DNA from 2 places in the Latilactobacillus sakei subsp. sakei DSM 20017 genome. Region 1 is predicted to be linked to the other one. Evidence: a T-box and tRNA genes for the amino acid it is inferred to sense, from the RefSeq annotation. Region 1 holds a T-box; the other holds one or more tRNA genes.
What was found. A T-box is a leader RNA that pairs with one kind of tRNA and senses whether it is charged. The one in region 1 lies ahead of LEUCM_RS07930 (valine--tRNA ligase), so its partner is inferred to be a tRNA-Val.
Positions count from the first base shown of each region.

Region 1 (8,593 bases):
TATAGCGAGTTAGCCAATGAGTTCCCTGAACAAATTGACGAAATTAGTGAAACGTATCAAGCCATGTTGCGTGAACATTATAATTTTGGCGATAATCAATTGGAAGTGCAGCTCACACAAGTGACAGAACGCGTTGATAAGAGTTTAGATTTAATGGAAGCTCTTGATATTGAATCTGTTGAAGCCAATAATGTTGAAATTGCGCAAAATATTGATCAACTCTACGCGAGTTTAGAGGTTGAATTAAATGCACGCCAAACAGTTGAGGAACATATTGGTAAGACTGAGACAATTGTGTCACACGCGCAAACTCAAAATCGCGAACTACTATTAGAACTTGATCATTTGAACCAAAGTTATGCCTTAACGCATGATGAGTTGGTTACTGCTAAAAAATTAACGAAGCAAATTAATGAGCAAAAAGCGATGCTTGAAGGCCATCAAGGTAAGATTGCCAATCATGAAGCCGTTTATTCTGTTATTGCGGATGACTTAATGGCCATTGATGAGCGCCTTACTGAGATTGAAACACAACAAAGAGATATTCATGAACAAGTTTCTGGATTACATCAAGGTGAAGCAGTTGCTAACGAGAATTTACAACAATTCGAATTAGAATTGCGAAATTTAAAACGAACCGTCGAAAAATTACACTTACCAGGTCTTGCGGATAGTTACCTTGACTTCTTCTTTGTCGTAACGGATGAAATTAAACGCTTAGATCATGATTTAAGTCAGATTAAGATTAATTTAGACGAGATTGCCAAACAAATGGTACTTATTCAAGATGATCTAGATAAGTTGAAAGTCAAAACAAATAATTTGATCGATAGCGCGTTGATTACAGAACAACTCTTGCAATATGCTAACCGTTACCGAATTGATTTCCCTGAAATTCAAACGGCTTGTGAAGAAGCGCAAGCGGTCTTTAACCGTGAGTTTGATTATCCTAAATCAGTTGATATTTTAGCAACAGCCTTAGAACGAATCGATCCAGGGGCTTATACGCAGGTTGAAAAGAACTACTATAGTCAAAAACAAACTGATGCATTATAATCTTTAAAAAAGTGGGCTAAAAGATAGCGCTGATATTAATCAGGTGTTGTCTTTTGGCCCACTCTTGTGTTTAATGTAAGATAGAACACTGGTCTTTATAAAAGAATTTGTTATAATTAAAAAAGTTTAAATACTAATTTTTAGTAAGAAGGATCGATAATGATTTATTTTGATAATAGTGCGACTACCAAGATAGCGCCCGGCGCGCTACAAACTTACCAGGCAGTCAGCGAACAGTTTTACGGTAATCCCTCAAGTTTACACGTTGTCGGCGAAAAAGCATTTCATCTTCTAGAACAATCACGGCAGCAAATCGCCGATTTATTGAACGTTCAATCCGATGAAATCTACTTCACCAGTGGCGGGACTGAAGGTGACAACTGGGTATTAAAGGGGACTGCGATTGAAAAGAGTGCTTTTGGCAAGCATCTAATCACAACGTCAGTCGAACATCCAGCCATCATCAAATCAATGCAGCAACTTGAAAAGTTAGGCTTTGAAGTGACCTACTTACCAGTTGATAAGTTTGGTCGGATTAATCCGGCTGATCTAAAAGCGGCGATTCGTTCCGATACCATTTTGGTGTCAATCATGGCCGTTAATAATGAAATTGGGACGTGCCAACCATTAATGGCAGCGGCAGAAATCTTAAAAGATTATCCTAATATCCATTTCCACGTTGATGCGGTTCAGGGGATCGGTAAAGGTATCCAAAAAGAAATCTTTAACGATCGCGTCGATTTTGTAACGCTCTCTGGGCATAAGTTCCATGGCCCACGTGGCACGGGAATTTTATACAAAAAACGAGATCGTCATCTTGCGCCGCTACTAACAGGTGGCGGTCAAGAACATGATTTGCGTTCTGGTACCGAAAACGTTCCGGCAATTGCCGCTATGGCTAAGGCCCTTCGTTTGTTATTGACTGATGAAGCACAAAAGGTTCAAAAACAAGCAGCTATTCGTGAACGCATCTACCAACATGTCAGCCAAGCTGAAAAAACGGTGATGTTTTCACAATTGACACCTGATTTTGCACCGCATATCTTATGTTTTGCAATCAAGGGTGTCCGGGGTGAAACGACGGTTCATGCTTTTGAAGAACACGAAATCTATATTTCAACGACGAGTGCTTGTTCTTCTAAGAAGGGCATGGAATCAAGTACGTTAAAAGCGATGCACGTTAACGAAAAGATTGCGACAAGTGCCATTCGGATTTCATTGGACGAATATAACACTTTAGCTGAAGCGGATGAATTCATCAAAGCCTTTGACCAAATTAACCACCGTTTCAAGAAAATTAATTCTTAAAATTAAACATTAAGGGAGATATTAATGCAATACACTGAAATTATGGTTCGCTACGGCGAGCTTTCAACAAAGGGTAAAAACCGTAACGATTTTATCGGTCGTTTGAACGGTAACGTGACAAAAGCACTTCACGAATACAAGCAATTAAGAATTCATCCAAAACGCGATCGGATGCACATTATTTTAAATGGCGACGATGCTGAAGGGGTTATCGAACGTTTGCGCCACGTTTTCGGAATTCAAAACTTTTCACCAAGTATTGAAGTTAATCGCGATTTAGATTCTGTTAAAGAAACAGCTTTGGCGATGATGAAAGAAATCGGTAAGCCCGGTATGACCTTCAAAGTTAATACACGTCGTTCTGATCATAACTTCTTCTTGGATACCAATGATATGAACCGTGAATTGGGCGGTTACTTATCAGACGAATTACCAGAATTAGAAGTTCAAATGAAAAAACCTGATATCACATTGCGCGTTGAAATTCGCCAAGATGCGATTTATTTAACAAATCAAGTGATCCAAGGTGCCGGTGGTTTACCAGTTGGTTCAGCCGGTAAAGGGATGTTGATGTTATCTGGTGGGATTGATTCACCAGTTGCTGGCTACTTAACGCTTAAACGGGGCGTGGATATTGAAATGGTGCATTTCTTTAGCCCACCATACACAAGTGATAATGCTCTAAACAAAGCGAAAGAATTAACGGCTAAATTGGTGCCATACGTTGGTGGAATTAAGTTTATCGAGGTCCCATTCACTGAAATTCAAGAAGAAGTGAAACATTCTGTACCAGAAGGCTACTTGATGACGATTCAACGACGGATGATGCTACGTTTAACGGATCAAATTCGTGCTAAACGTCAAGGGTTAGCCATCTTTAATGGCGAATCAGTTGGCCAAGTGGCTTCACAAACGCTTGAAAGCATGATGGCAATCAATGACGTTACAACAACGCCAATTGTCCGCCCGGTAGCAACGATGGATAAGAATGAAATCATCGAAATCGCTAAAGATATCGATACGTATGATTTATCAATCATGCCATTTGAAGATTGTTGTACGATTTTTGCACCACCAGCACCAAAGACGCGTCCTAATTTGGATAAAACACGTTTTTACGAACAACGGATCGATGTCGACGCTTTAATCGAACGTTCACTTGCTGGTGTTAAGGTAACAGAAATCAAAGCAGGTGATCAATTCTTAAATCAAGACGAAGAGATCATTGCCGAATTTTTATAGCATCAAACGGTCCAACCAGAAATGGTTGGGCTTTTTTGTTTTTAAAAGAATATGAAATATTTCACAAAAACGAAAGCGCTTATGTTATGATAAATTTATCAGGATTAATAAAGTGAGGTTAGCAAAATGAGAACGCCAAAGCATGATTTACCAGAAGCAGTTGCTAAACGGATTCCAATTTATTATCGTTACTTTAAACTACTCGAAACAGATGGTATCGAGCGGATTAAATCGGAACAATTGGCAAAATTGGTTGCCATTCCTTCGGCGACGATTCGCCGCGACTTTTCTTATATTGGTGACTTAGGCCGGAGCGGTTACGGTTATGAAGTGAGTCACTTAATTCAAATTTTTTCAGCTGTTTTAAAAGCCGATATTCTAACTAAAATGGCCGTTATCGGGGTTGGTAACTTGGGCCGCGCCCTAATTGAAAACAACTTTAGAAGAAATGACAACTTACAGATTACATGTGCTTTTGATACGAACCCCGCATTAGTCGGTCAAATTTTAAATGGCGTACCAATCTACGCCATTGATCAACTGGCGACCGTTATTCCCGCTGCTGGGATCACAACGGCGATTTCGACCGTGCCTAGTGAAGCCTCGCAACGGTCAGCTGAACAGCTGATTGATGTTGGGATTACATCAATTTTAAATTTTGCACCGACGCGTCTGCAAGTGCCACGGCATATCAATGTGCGTTATCTAGATTTAACGGCGGAACTTCAAACTTTATTATTATTTGAGGAATGAAGGCCCTAGCCTATTGACCTTTGGCGTCGACTCAGCTAAACTATTAACAACGCGTTGAACAAGAGCGATTAATATTGGACTAGTTTAGAGAGAAGATGCATGGCTGAGACGTCTTCCAATGACCAATTAATCGGTAGCTTGTGAGCTGTTAACCTGAAATTTAGTAGGGCTAACCGGACCATTTCGTTCGTTAACAAATCATGAGTTGGGGACTAGTCTAGTCCTAATTTAGGTGGTACCGCGAAAAAGCATTCGTCCTATTGTGAGGAATGCTTTTTTGTTTGCCATTAAACGCAATATTCAAAAGGAGTGAAGCAGATGACTGATCACAAAGAAATGTCAACCAAATACGATCCTAATCAAGTCGAAGACGGTCGTTATCAAGATTGGTTAAAAGAAGATTTATTTAAACCAAATGCCAATCCAGATGCAAAACCATATTCAATTGTTATTCCACCGCCCAATGTTACAGGTAAACTACATTTAGGCCATGCTTGGGATACCACTTTACAAGATATGTTAATTCGCCAAAAACGGATGCAAGGTTACGATGTGTTATGGCTACCAGGAATGGATCACGCCGGCATCGCAACCCAAGCCAAAGTTGAAGCAAAATTAGCAGAACAAGGGATTTCACGTTATGACCTTGGCCGCGAAAAATTCATCGATCAAGTTTGGGAATGGAAAGATGAATATGCCGCAACAATTCATGATCAATGGGCTAAAATGGGCTTATCACTTGATTATTCACGTGAACGTTTCACATTAGACGATGGTTTATCAGACGCTGTTCGTAAAGTCTTTGTTAACTTATACAACAAAGGACTGATCTATCGTGGCGAATACATCATCAACTGGGATCCAAAAGCGCGGACTGCTTTATCAGATATCGAAGTGCTTCATCAAGATGATGAAGGGGCCTTCTATCATGTTAGTTATCCATTGACAGACGGTTCTGGCAGCATTGAAATTGCCACAACGCGTCCCGAAACATTACCTGGTGATACAGCAATTGCCGTTCACCCAGATGATGAACGTTACGCTGATCTTGTTGGCAAGACGGTCACATTGCCATTAATGAATCGTGAAATTCCAATTATCGCCGATCACTATGTTGATAAGGATTTTGGAACAGGGGCGCTTAAGATTACACCAGCGCATGACCCTAACGATTTTGAAGTTGGTAACCGTCATGACTTACCACGGATTAACGTGATGAATGAAGATGCAAGCATGAACGAAAGTGCCGGTAAGTATAACGGTATGGATCGTTTTGAAGCACGTAAAGCAATTGTTGCCGACTTAAAAGAACAAGGTTTCTTAATTAAAGTCGACCCAATGACGCATAGTGTTGGTCATTCAGAACGGACTGGTGTTCAAGTTGAAGCCCGCCTTTCAACTCAATGGTTTGTTAAGATGAAACCACTTGCTGAAATGGCTTTGAAGAATCAAGAAACAGATCAAAAGGTTAACTTTGTGCCAGAACGATTCGAAAATACCTTCACACAATGGATGGAAAACGTTCATGATTGGGTTATTTCACGTCAATTATGGTGGGGTCACCAAATCCCAGCTTGGTACCATAAACAAACTGGTGAAATGTACGTTGGTGAAGAAGCGCCAGAAGATATCGAAAACTGGACACAAGATACTGATGTCTTAGATACATGGTTCAGTAGTGCGTTATGGCCATTTTCAACAATGGGTTGGCCTAACACAGAAGCACCTGATTTCAAACGCTATTTCCCAACAAATACGTTGGTAACTGGTTATGACATCATCTTCTTCTGGGTATCACGAATGATCTTCCAAAGTTTGGAATTCACGGAACAACGCCCATTCGAACACGTCCTTATCCACGGTTTAATCCGTGACGAACAAGGCCGTAAGATGAGTAAATCACTTGGTAACGGGATTGACCCAATGGAAGTCATTGAAAAATACGGCGCTGATGCATTACGTTGGTTCTTAACAAGTGGTTCAACACCTGGTCAAGATGTGCGTTTCAGTTACACGAAGATGGATGCTGCCTGGAACTTCATTAATAAGATTTGGAACGCGAGTCGTTTCGTTATCATGAATCTTGAAGATACACCGGCACCAACTAAGGTTCCAGAAGCTGCTAACCTCGATTTAACGGATAAATGGATCTTAAGTCAATTAAACCAAACCGTTGCTGACGTGACCCGTTTATACGAAGGCTTTGAATTTGGTGAAGCTGGTCGGACATTGTATAACTTTATCTGGAATGATTTCTGTGATTGGTATATTGAAATGGCTAAGGAAGTGCTTTATGGTGATGATCAAGAAGCGATTGCCAATAAACGCTATAACTTAGCTTACGTATTGGACCAAACATTGCGTCTATTACACCCAGTAATGCCATTTGTAACGGAAGAAATCTGGCAAAGTATGCCACATACTGGCGAATCAATCATGACCGCTAGCTATCCTGAAGTACATGCTGAATTAGATGATCAAGAAGCAACAACTCAAATGAACGCTTTGATCGATTTAATTAGAAGTGTTCGGAATATCCGTTCAGAGGCAAATGCCCCATTAAGTAAGCCAATCGATATCTTAATCAACATCCAAGATACACCGTTGATGGCCATCTTTAAGCAAAATCAAGACTTTATCGAACGTTTCGTTCATCCTAAGTCACTTGAAATTGCAGAAGGCCTAACAGCCCCTGCATTAGCTAAGACAGCCATTATCAGTGGCGCTGAAGTTTACGTGCCATTGGCAGAACTATTGGACTTAGACGAAGAAATTACGCGCCTAGAAGGCGAATTGAAACGTCTAAACGGCGAAATCAAACGCGCACAAGGTAAGTTAGCCAATAAAGGCTTCACTGACCGCGCTCCTGAAAAAGTCGTCCAAGAAGAACGCGATAAACAAGCTGATTATGAACAACAATATCAATCAGTTGAAAAACGGCTTGCAGAACTAAAAGCAGCTCGTTAAAGCACATCTCAAAACGCCACCTTATTTTAAGGTGGCGTTTTTGTATGCCATCAGTTTTTGGCAACCGATTAGCGGTCAATCTATGCTAAAATGGAAGGAGCATGTTAAAGGGGATTGAGCAATGTTGGTGACAGATTACGAAACAGCTTTGGCATATATTCATTCACGGCCAAGATTACATAAAGAAGCAAATTTAAACCGAATGACCCAGTTATTAGCGGCACTGGGTAATCCACATCAGGGACAACAGTTTATTCATGTGACAGGCACCAATGGGAAAGGCTCAGTGGTCAATATGGTCAGTAGCTTGCTGGTCGAATTGGGTTTAAAAGTTGGTCGCTACACATCGCCATTTATTACCCGTTTCAATGAACGCATTGCGATTGATCAACAACCAATTGCGGATGACGATCTGGTCGCAGTTACGCAACATGTTCAACAGACAATTGAAACAGTCCAACAAACAGACGCGGACTTTGAAGTGACGGAATTCGAACTGATTACTGCAATTATGTTCACCTATTTCAAGCAGCAAGCAGTTGATATTGCGGTCATTGAAGTTGGCATTGGCGGCTTATACGATTCTACTAACGTCCTAACACCATTGATTTCGGTAATTACTTCGGTTGGGCTAGATCATCAAGCCTTGCTGGGCGATACGTTGGCAGCGATTGCCACCCAAAAAGCCGGCATTATCAAAGCGCAACACCCTGTAGTGATTGGCAAATTACCAGCGGAAGCACAAACCGTGATTGTTGAAACAGCCAAACGATTAGCAAGTCCACTAGCAATTAGTGGGGTCGACTTTTCGACAACAGCGGTTAAAACCTTACCAACTTGGGGGCAACAGTTAAACTTTCAGAATCAAACGGTGACACTTAAGCAACTTCAAATACCATTGATGGGCGATTATCAGATTGAAAATGCTGCAGTAGCGTTAGAAACCTTTTGTCAGTATCTAGCGTTGACGCAGCAGCCACTTGATATTAAGACGCTTAAGCGGGGCTTGGCTCACGTGAGTTGGCCGGGCCGCTTTGAAAAAGTAAATGATGAACCGTTGATTATTTTGGATGGGGCGCATAATCCAGCCGGTGTTGAGCAGTTGGTTAAAACAGCTAAGCATCAATTTAAACATCAAGATATTTATATTTTATTCGGTGCTTTGGGTGATAAATCACTGGCTGGGATGTTGCCTCAACTTAATCAGTTAGCAACCCACTTAGTATTAACGACGGTGCCGGACAATCCGCGAGCTGCTACCCAGGTG
Region 1 covers NZ_AP017929.1:1,587,571-1,596,163, reverse strand. The annotation lists gene ezrA (septation ring formation regulator EzrA) at 1-1,056, shown strand, start outside; gene LEUCM_RS07945 (cysteine desulfurase family protein) at 1,216-2,364, shown strand; gene thiI (tRNA uracil 4-sulfurtransferase ThiI) at 2,389-3,606, shown strand; gene LEUCM_RS07935 (redox-sensing transcriptional repressor Rex) at 3,733-4,359, shown strand; T-box leader at 4,405-4,622, shown strand; gene LEUCM_RS07930 (valine--tRNA ligase) at 4,678-7,326, shown strand; gene LEUCM_RS07925 (bifunctional folylpolyglutamate synthase/dihydrofolate synthase) at 7,448-8,593, shown strand, end outside.

Region 2 (8,593 bases), 370 kb from region 1:
GATGGCGTGCCTTTTGTAGAATGAACCGGCGAGTTACGTTTATATGCGAGGTTAAAGTGAAAAGCTGGAGCCGTAGCGAAAGCGAGTCTGAAATGGGCGAGTGAGTATATAGATGTAGACCCGAAACCAAGTGACCTACCCATGTCCAGGTTGAAGGTGTGGTAAAACACACTGGAGGACCGAACCCACGTCAGTTGAAAATGGCGGGGATGAGGTGTGGGTAGCGGTGAAATTCCAATCGAACTTGGAGATAGCTGGTTCTCTCCGAAATAGCTTTAGGGCTAGCCTCGGAATATTGGATCATGGAGGTAGAGCACTGTTTGGACTAGGGGCCCGTCATGGGTTACTGAATTCAGATAAACTCCGAATACCATTGATTTAGTTCCGGGAGTCAGACTGCGAGTGATAAGATCCGTAGTCGAAAGGGAAACAGCCCAGATCACCAGTTAAGGTCCCAAAATTTATGTTAAGTGGAAAAGGATGTGGCGGTGCACAGACAACTAGGATGTTGGCTCAGAAGCAGCCACCATTTAAAGAGTGCGTAATAGCTCACTAGTCGAGTGCCGCTGCGCCGAAAATGTACCGGGGCTAAACATAATACCGAAACTGTGGGTGGACACGTAAGTGTCCGCGGTAGGAGAGCGTTCTAAGGGCGATGAAGCTAGATCGTAAGGACTAGTGGAGCGCTTAGAAGTGAGAATGCCGGCATGAGTAGCGAAAGATCAGTGAGAATCTGATCCACCGTATGACTAAGGTTTCCTGGGGAAGGCTCGTCCTCCCAGGGTTAGTCGGGACCTAAGGCGAGGCCGAGAGGCGTAGTCGATGGATAACAGGTTGATATTCCTGTACTAGTTTATTTTGTTTGAATGATGGAGGGACGCAGGAAGCTAAGGAATGCACACGACTGGAAATGTGTGTCCAAGCAATAAGTCTTGAGTTGAGTGAAATGCTTGATTCTTTAAGGACAAGTTGTGATGGGGAGCGAAATTAAGTAGCGAAGTTCCTGATGTTACACTGCCAAGAAAAGCTTCTAGTGAGAAATAAACTACCCGTACCGTAAACCGACACAGGTGGTCGAGGAGAATATCCTAAGGTGAGCGAGTGAACTCTCGTTAAGGAACTCGGCAAAATGACCCCGTAACTTCGGGAGAAGGGGTGCTGACCGTCAGGTCAGCCGCAGTGAATAGGCCCAAACAACTGTTTATCAAAAACACAGGTCTCTGCAAAATCGTAAGATGACGTATAGGGGCTGACGCCTGCCCGGTGCTGGAAGGTTAAGAGGATGAGTTAGCGCAAGCGAAGCCCAGAATTGAAGCCCCAGTAAACGGCGGCCGTAACTATAACGGTCCTAAGGTAGCGAAATTCCTTGTCGGGTAAGTTCCGACCCGCACGAAAGGCGTAATGATTTGGGCACTGTCTCAACGAGAGACTCGGTGAAATTATAATACCCGTGAAGATGCGGGTTACCCGCGACAGGACGGAAAGACCCCATGGAGCTTTACTGTAGCTTGATATTGAGTGTTTGTACAGTTTGTACAGGATAGGTAGGAGCCGTAGAAATCGGAACGCTAGTTTCGATTGAGGCGTTGGTGGGATACTACCCTAACTGTATGACCACTCTAACCCGCGCCACTTAGCGTGGCGGGAGACAGTGTCAGGTGGGCAGTTTGACTGGGGCGGTCGCCTCCTAAAGTGTAACGGAGGCGCTCAAAGGTTCTCTCAGAATGGTTGGAAATCATTCGTAGAGTGTAAAGGTATAAGAGAGCTTGACTGTGAGATTGACAAATCGAGCAGGGACGAAAGTCGGACTTAGTGATCCGGTGGTTCCGTATGGAAGGGCCATCGCTCAACGGATAAAAGCTACCCTGGGGATAACAGGCTTATCTCCCCCAAGAGTCCACATCGACGGGGAGGTTTGGCACCTCGATGTCGGCTCATCGCATCCTGGGGCTGTAGTCGGTCCCAAGGGTTGGGCTGTTCGCCCATTAAAGCGGTACGCGAGCTGGGTTCAGAACGTCGTGAGACAGTTCGGTCCCTATCCGTCGCGGGCGCAGGAAATTTGAGAGGAGCTGTCCTTAGTACGAGAGGACCGGGATGGACATACCTCTGGTGTACCAGTTGTGCCGCCAGGCGCATCGCTGGGTAGCTATGTATGGCAGGGATAAACGCTGAAAGCATCTAAGTGTGAAGCCCCCCTCGAGATGAGATTTCCCATTCCTTTATGGAAGTAAGACCCCTGAAAGATGATCAGGTAGATAGGCTAGGAGTGGAAGTACAGCGATGTATGGAGCGGACTAGTACTAATCGGTCGAGGACTTAACCAAAGGTGCAATGTTTGGCTTTTGAAATGAAAATATTACTTATTATGCAGTTTTGAGAGAACGAAGTTCTTCTCAGTGCGCAAGCACAAATAGTGTGGTGGCGATAGCAAGAAGGATACACCTGTTCCCATGTCGAACACAGTAGTTAAGCTTCTTAGCGCCGATAGTAGTTGGTGGGAAACTACCTGCGAGGATAGGACGTTGCCACGCTATATTTAATGGAGGTTTAGCTCAGTTGGGAGAGCGTCTGCCTTACAAGCAGAGGGTCACAGGTTCGAGCCCTGTAACCTCCATTGAGTCGTTAGCTCAGTTGGTAGAGCATCTGACTTTTAATCAGAGGGTCGACAGTTCGAGCCTGTCACGACTCATCGGCCAAGTTACACGCCAAAATGCGGGTGTGGCGGAATTGGCAGACGCGCTAGATTTAGGTTCTAGTGTCTATATAGACGTGGGGGTTCAAGTCCCTTCACCCGCATTCAATTGAATATTCAATGAAAGTTATCTTATTATGCCGACTTAGCTCAGTTGGTAGAGCATCTGATTTGTAATCAGAGGGTCGGGCGTTCGAATCGTCTAGTCGGCATTAAGATGCGGAAGTAGTTCAGTGGTAGAACATCACCTTGCCATGGTGGGGGTCGCGGGTTCGAATCCCGTCTTCCGCTTTCATTATGATTAAGCCGGGGTGGCGGAACTGGCAGACGCACGGGACTTAAAATCCCGCGGTAGGTGACTACCGTACCGGTTCGATTCCGGTCCTCGGCATCATAATGAAAAATGCACCCATAGCGCAACTGGATAGAGTGTCTGACTACGAATCAGAAGGTTGTAGGTTCGACTCCTACTGGGTGCATATAACGGGAAATAGCTCAGCTTGGTAGAGCACCTGGTTTGGGACCAGGGGGTCGCAGGTTCGAATCCTGTTTTCCCGATTGTAACGTAAGTTACATGTTATAAATTTAAGTTTTTTGGCGGTGTAGCTCAGCTGGCTAGAGCGTCCGGTTCATACCCGGGAGGTCGGGGGTTCGATCCCCTTCGCCGCTATTTTCAAAAAACTTGGACCTTTAGCTCAGTTGGTTAGAGCAGACGGCTCATAACCGCCCGGTCGTAGGTTCGAGTCCTACAAGGTCCATCGTTTGGTGAGATTTTGTAGGTGGTTATAATATTTTTATATTATCGCGGGATGGAGCAGTCTGGTAGCTCGTCGGGCTCATAACCCGAAGGTCGTAGGTTCAAACCCTACTCCCGCAATTGGTCGCATGGTCTAGCTGGTTAGGACGCCTGCCTGTCACGCAGGAGATCACGGGTTCGAGTCCCGTTGTGACCGTTTAAATGGCTCAGTAGCTCAGTTGGTAGAGCAATGGATTGAAGCTCCATGTGTCGGCAGTTCGATTCTGTCCTGCGCCATATCATGAATATGCGGGTGTAGTTTAGTGGTAAAACCACAGCCTTCCAAGCTGTTGTCGCGAGTCCGATTCTCGTCACCCGCTTTTCATGGGCCTATAGCTCAGCTGGTTAGAGCGCACGCCTGATAAGCGTGAGGTCGATGGTTCGAGTCCATTTAGGCCCATTATCTAAATATTTGGAGAAGTACTCAAGTGGCTGAAGAGGCGCCCCTGCTAAGGGTGTAGGTCGGGAAACTGGCGCGAGGGTTCAAATCCCTCCTTCTCCGTTTTGTATGGCCCGTTGGTCAAGTGGTTAAGACACCGCCCTTTCACGGCGGTATCATGGGTTCAAATCCCGTACGGGTCATTGTAACATTGTTACATTTATAGTTTTTATGGAGAATTACCCAAGTCTGGCTGAAGGGAACGGTCTTGAAAACCGTCAGGTGGGTTCTGCCCACGCGAGAGTTCGAATCTCTCATTCTCCTTTATATTATCGCGGGATGGAGCAGTCTGGTAGCTCGTCGGGCTCATAACCCGAAGGTCGTAGGTTCAAACCCTACTCCCGCAATTTGGTCGCATGGTCTAGCTGGTTAGGACGCCTGCCTGTCACGCAGGAGATCACGGGTTCGAGTCCCGTTGTGACCGTTTCAAAATGGCTCAGTAGCTCAGTTGGTAGAGCAATGGATTGAAGCTCCATGTGTCGGCAGTTCGATTCTGTCCTGCGCCATTTTTGGAGGAGTAGCGAAGTGGCTAAACGCGGCGGACTGTAAATCCGCTCCTTCGGGTTCGGTGGTTCGAATCCACTCTCCTCCATATTTATAGGGATATAGTTTAAAGGTAGAACTACGGTCTCCAAAACCGTCAGTGTGGGTTCAATTCCTACTATCCCTGTTTATATTATATGTTGCATAAACATTGCAACTATGGTATAATTATTCATGTTAATAATGGCGGTATTGGTGAAGTGGTTAACACATCGGTTTGTGGATCCGACACACGTGGGTTCGATTCCCACATACCGCCTTTTATTATTGGGCTATGGCCAAGCGGTAAGGCAACAGGTTTTGATCCTGTCATGCGTTGGTTCGAATCCAGCTAGCCCAATTTCAAGGACAGGATTTGTTCTTTTATGGCGGTATAGCCAAGTGGTAAGGCAGAGGTCTGCAAAACCTTTATCACCGGTTCAAATCCGGTTACCGCCTTTGCGTTTAGGCGCTAACCTTAAACGTTCTGTAAGATGCCGGTGTGGCGGAATTGGCAGACGCGCGGGATTCAAAATCCCGTTTCCTCACGGAAGTATCGGTTCGACCCCGATCACCGGTATAATGGATTATTATACAAGTTTTAAAAGCCCTAGTAATAGGGCTTTTTTGTTGTCTAAAAATAAGTTATTGTCGTGTATGAAAGTGGTGTGATACGATAGGGATATACTAAGCACATCAAAAGGGTGATCAAGATGAAGAAGTGGGGCTTTTTACTTAGCGGTGGTTTTTTACTGGTCATTATTTTAAGCATATTACTGATTAATCAGCGTTCAAATCAAGCACGACAGCAGGCTAATCGTGTTCGTGACAGCGCACCGACCTTTTATTTACATGGGTATGGTGGTTCCGGTCGCTCTAGCGATAGCATGATTGAGGCCGCAGAAGAGCGGGGCAGAGCGACTAAAGTGTTAACGGCAATTGTCAGTCGTACTGGACAAGTTGCGTTAGAGGGACATTGGACAGATAGTACTACCCGGCCCATTATTCAGGTTATTTATAAAAATAATCGGAATCCGAATTATCGGCAAAATGGTGAATGGTTTAAACGGGTATTGATTGCGGTCAATCGACAACATCATTTTAAGCAGTTCAATGTTGTCGCTCACTCGATGGGCAATTTAACGTTAGCCTTCTACCTAGCCAATAATGCCCAAAACAAAAAAATGCCGCAGTTAGCTAAATTTGTTTCAATTGCAGGTCATTATGCTGGTATTATCGGAATGGATGATCGTGCTAATCAAAATCATTTAGCTAAAGATGGTCGCCCGCAGCAGATTAACGCTACTTATCGGCAATTAATGGGATTAAGGCATAGATTGCCAAAAAATCAGGTTCAATTCTTAAATGTTTATGGGGACCTATCCGATGGTAGTGATTCTGACGGACGCGTCAGCAATGTCTCTTCGCAATCGTTACGATATTTAGTGGCGCCAAGGGCTAAATCATATCGTGAGGTTGAATTTAAGGGACGTAAAGCACAACATAGTCAGCTACATGAAAACGAGGCTGTTAATAAAACGGTGATCGATTTTCTATGGTAAACAAAAACAGCGGCATCAACTTCATTATAAGTTGGTGTCGCTGTTTTGTTGTTCAAGACGGTATTCTTTAGCAGCGGTTGTTAAAGTCCCTAATAAGGCTTGTTGAGTCGCTGAGAAGAGTTGTGTCTTGCGATAAGCTAATGAGATATAAAAGGTTGGTTGCGGTTGATCAAGTAAGTCTAAAACAATAAGATCATCAGCTGGTGTGATGGCCGTTTCAGTTAAAAAACCGACTCCGACATTTTCATGGACCATACTTTTGAGGATGCTCACGTCATTGGTTTGATAAATAATGTCAGGGTTCATTTGGTTCATCGTCGAAAGCGTATCAAAGACGACGGGGTGGACGAAGCCCTCTGCCAACATAATGAAGTTTTCGTTGGCTAAATCACGAAAGGCAACCTTTTTAGCGGTTGCTAGCGGTGATTTGGGGCTGACGACGATTTTGAAGTGATGTTGCTCGATAATCTCAGCCGTTAGCGCATCATTTTCTAATGGGGTTGCAGAGCCAAGTAGGGCAGCATCCAAACGTCCAGCTTCTAGACTAGCTAATAATTCAGTAGAACCACCATCAACTGTCGCAAAATGTTGAATACTCCCAGCCTTGACTAATTTCTGCGCTAATTTAGAGAAGTAGTAGGTGCCGATAATCGGCGGAAGTCCAAAACGAAGCTCAGTTGCAGAGAGATTTTGCATATCATTAGTTGTTAATTGAATTTCATTTAGAATGTTGACAGCGTGTCGATTGAGTTGTTCACCGCTATCCGTAATAATAATTGATTGATGGGACTGGTCGCGGCGAATTAATTTAGTGTCGAATTCTTCTTCTAAGCGCTTGACCGCATAGGTGATTGTTGGTTGGCTGACACCAAATTGATCGGCAACTGCTGTAAAATTTTTTAATTTAATTAAAGCGACAAAATATTCTAAATCTTTAATCTTCATAGAAACTCCTATTTAATGCGATTTGAAAAGCTCATATAAATCTATTTTATCATAGTTGTAAGTTTTGACTATCAAATATTACTCGCGTTACACTGGGTTCATCGATAAGACGTAAAGGAGATTTTTAATATGAAAGCACAACAAATTTTAAATGATCCATTTTTAAATAAAGGCACAGCATTCACTGCTGAAGAACGTGCACAATTTGGTTTAACGGGGATGTTACCACCTCACGTTCAAACAATTGATGATCAAGTTAAACAAGCTTATGCACAATATCAATCAAAAGCTAATATGTTAGAACAACGTATTTTCTTAATGTCAATTTTTAACGAAAACCGCGTTTTATTCTACAAGTTATTCAGCCAACACGTTGCTGAATTCATGCCAGTTGTTTACGATCCAACGATCGCTGACACAATCGAAAACTACAGTGCTTTATATGTTAACCCACAACACGCAGCATTCTTATCAATCGACGATCCTGATTCAATGAAGACAACATTGGCAAATGCTGCTGATGGTCGCGAAATTAAATTAATCGTTGTGACTGATGGCGAAGGTATTTTAGGGATTGGTGACTGGGGTACACAAGGTGTCGATATCTCAGTTGGTAAATTAATGGTTTATACAGCTGCTGCAGGGATTGATCCTAGCCAAGTATTGCCAGTTGTTTTAGATGCTGGTACAAACCGTGAAAGCTTATTAAATGATGAATTATACTTAGGAAACCGTCATGAACGTGTTCGCGGCGATCGTTACTACGATTTCGTTGATCAATTCGTTCAAACCGCTGAAGAATTATTCCCTAACATGTATCTTCACTTTGAAGATTTTGGCCGTAGCAATGCTGCTAACATCTTGAACAAGTACAAAGATCAAATCGTTACTTTCAATGATGATATCCAAGGTACAGGGATTATCACATTAGCTGGTATCATGGGTGCTTTAAATATTTCTGGTGGCAAGATGACAGACCAAGTTTACATGAGCTTTGGTGCTGGTACTGCCGGTGCTGGTATTACACACCGGATCTTCGAAGAAATGTTACAAGAAGGTTTAACTGAAGAACAAGCACGTAGCCGTTTCTACATGGTTGACAAGCAAGGTCTATTGTTCGATGATGATCCAGAGTTAACACCAGAACAAAAACCATTTGCTCGCAAACGTAGTGAATTCGCTAATGCTGATGAATTAACAACATTAGAAGCTGCTATGAAAGCAATCCACCCAACAATCTTGGTTGGTACTTCAACACAACCTGGTACATTTACAGAATCAATCGTGAAGGAAATGGCCGCTCACACAGAACGTCCAATTATCTTCCCATTATCAAACCCAACTAAATTAGCTGAAGCAACTGCTGAAGACTTAATTAAATGGACTGATGGTAAAGCCTTAGTTGCTACTGGTATTCCTGCCGCACCTGTTGAATACAACGGTGTCACATACGAAATTGGTCAAGCAAACAACGCTTTAGTATACCCAGGTCTTGGTTTAGGGACAATCGCTTCAACTGCAAAAGTCTTAAATGACGAAATGATCAGTAAGGCAGCTCACTCATTGGGTGGTATCGTTGACCCAACAGAAGCCGGCGCAGCCGTATTGCCTCCTGTTACAAAATTAGATATCTTCTC
Region 2 covers NZ_AP017929.1:22,237-30,829, reverse strand. The annotation lists rRNA gene LEUCM_RS00280 (23S ribosomal RNA) at 1-2,324, shown strand, start outside; rRNA gene rrf (5S ribosomal RNA) at 2,415-2,531, shown strand; tRNA gene LEUCM_RS00270 (tRNA-Val) at 2,542-2,614, shown strand; tRNA gene LEUCM_RS00265 (tRNA-Lys) at 2,617-2,689, shown strand; tRNA gene LEUCM_RS00260 (tRNA-Leu) at 2,713-2,796, shown strand; tRNA gene LEUCM_RS00255 (tRNA-Thr) at 2,832-2,904, shown strand; tRNA gene LEUCM_RS00250 (tRNA-Gly) at 2,912-2,983, shown strand; tRNA gene LEUCM_RS00245 (tRNA-Leu) at 2,998-3,083, shown strand; tRNA gene LEUCM_RS00240 (tRNA-Arg) at 3,098-3,171, shown strand; tRNA gene LEUCM_RS00235 (tRNA-Pro) at 3,177-3,250, shown strand; tRNA gene LEUCM_RS00230 (tRNA-Met) at 3,289-3,362, shown strand; tRNA gene LEUCM_RS00225 (tRNA-Ile) at 3,377-3,450, shown strand; tRNA gene LEUCM_RS00220 (tRNA-Met) at 3,496-3,569, shown strand; tRNA gene LEUCM_RS00215 (tRNA-Asp) at 3,572-3,645, shown strand; tRNA gene LEUCM_RS00210 (tRNA-Phe) at 3,653-3,725, shown strand; tRNA gene LEUCM_RS00205 (tRNA-Gly) at 3,738-3,808, shown strand; tRNA gene LEUCM_RS00200 (tRNA-Ile) at 3,815-3,888, shown strand; tRNA gene LEUCM_RS00195 (tRNA-Ser) at 3,903-3,990, shown strand; tRNA gene LEUCM_RS00190 (tRNA-Glu) at 3,999-4,070, shown strand; tRNA gene LEUCM_RS00185 (tRNA-Ser) at 4,101-4,191, shown strand; tRNA gene LEUCM_RS00180 (tRNA-Met) at 4,201-4,274, shown strand; tRNA gene LEUCM_RS00175 (tRNA-Asp) at 4,278-4,351, shown strand; tRNA gene LEUCM_RS00170 (tRNA-Phe) at 4,361-4,433, shown strand; tRNA gene LEUCM_RS00165 (tRNA-Tyr) at 4,439-4,519, shown strand; tRNA gene LEUCM_RS00160 (tRNA-Trp) at 4,527-4,597, shown strand; tRNA gene LEUCM_RS00155 (tRNA-His) at 4,657-4,729, shown strand; tRNA gene LEUCM_RS00150 (tRNA-Gln) at 4,739-4,810, shown strand; tRNA gene LEUCM_RS00145 (tRNA-Cys) at 4,838-4,908, shown strand; tRNA gene LEUCM_RS00140 (tRNA-Leu) at 4,946-5,029, shown strand; gene LEUCM_RS00135 (alpha/beta hydrolase) at 5,163-6,011, shown strand; gene LEUCM_RS00130 (LysR substrate-binding domain-containing protein) at 6,036-6,956, opposite strand; gene LEUCM_RS00125 (malolactic enzyme) at 7,086-8,593, shown strand, end outside.
Region 2: it encodes a tRNA-Val, which carries the amino acid that the T-box ahead of LEUCM_RS07930 (valine--tRNA ligase) is inferred to sense. The anticodon was not compared.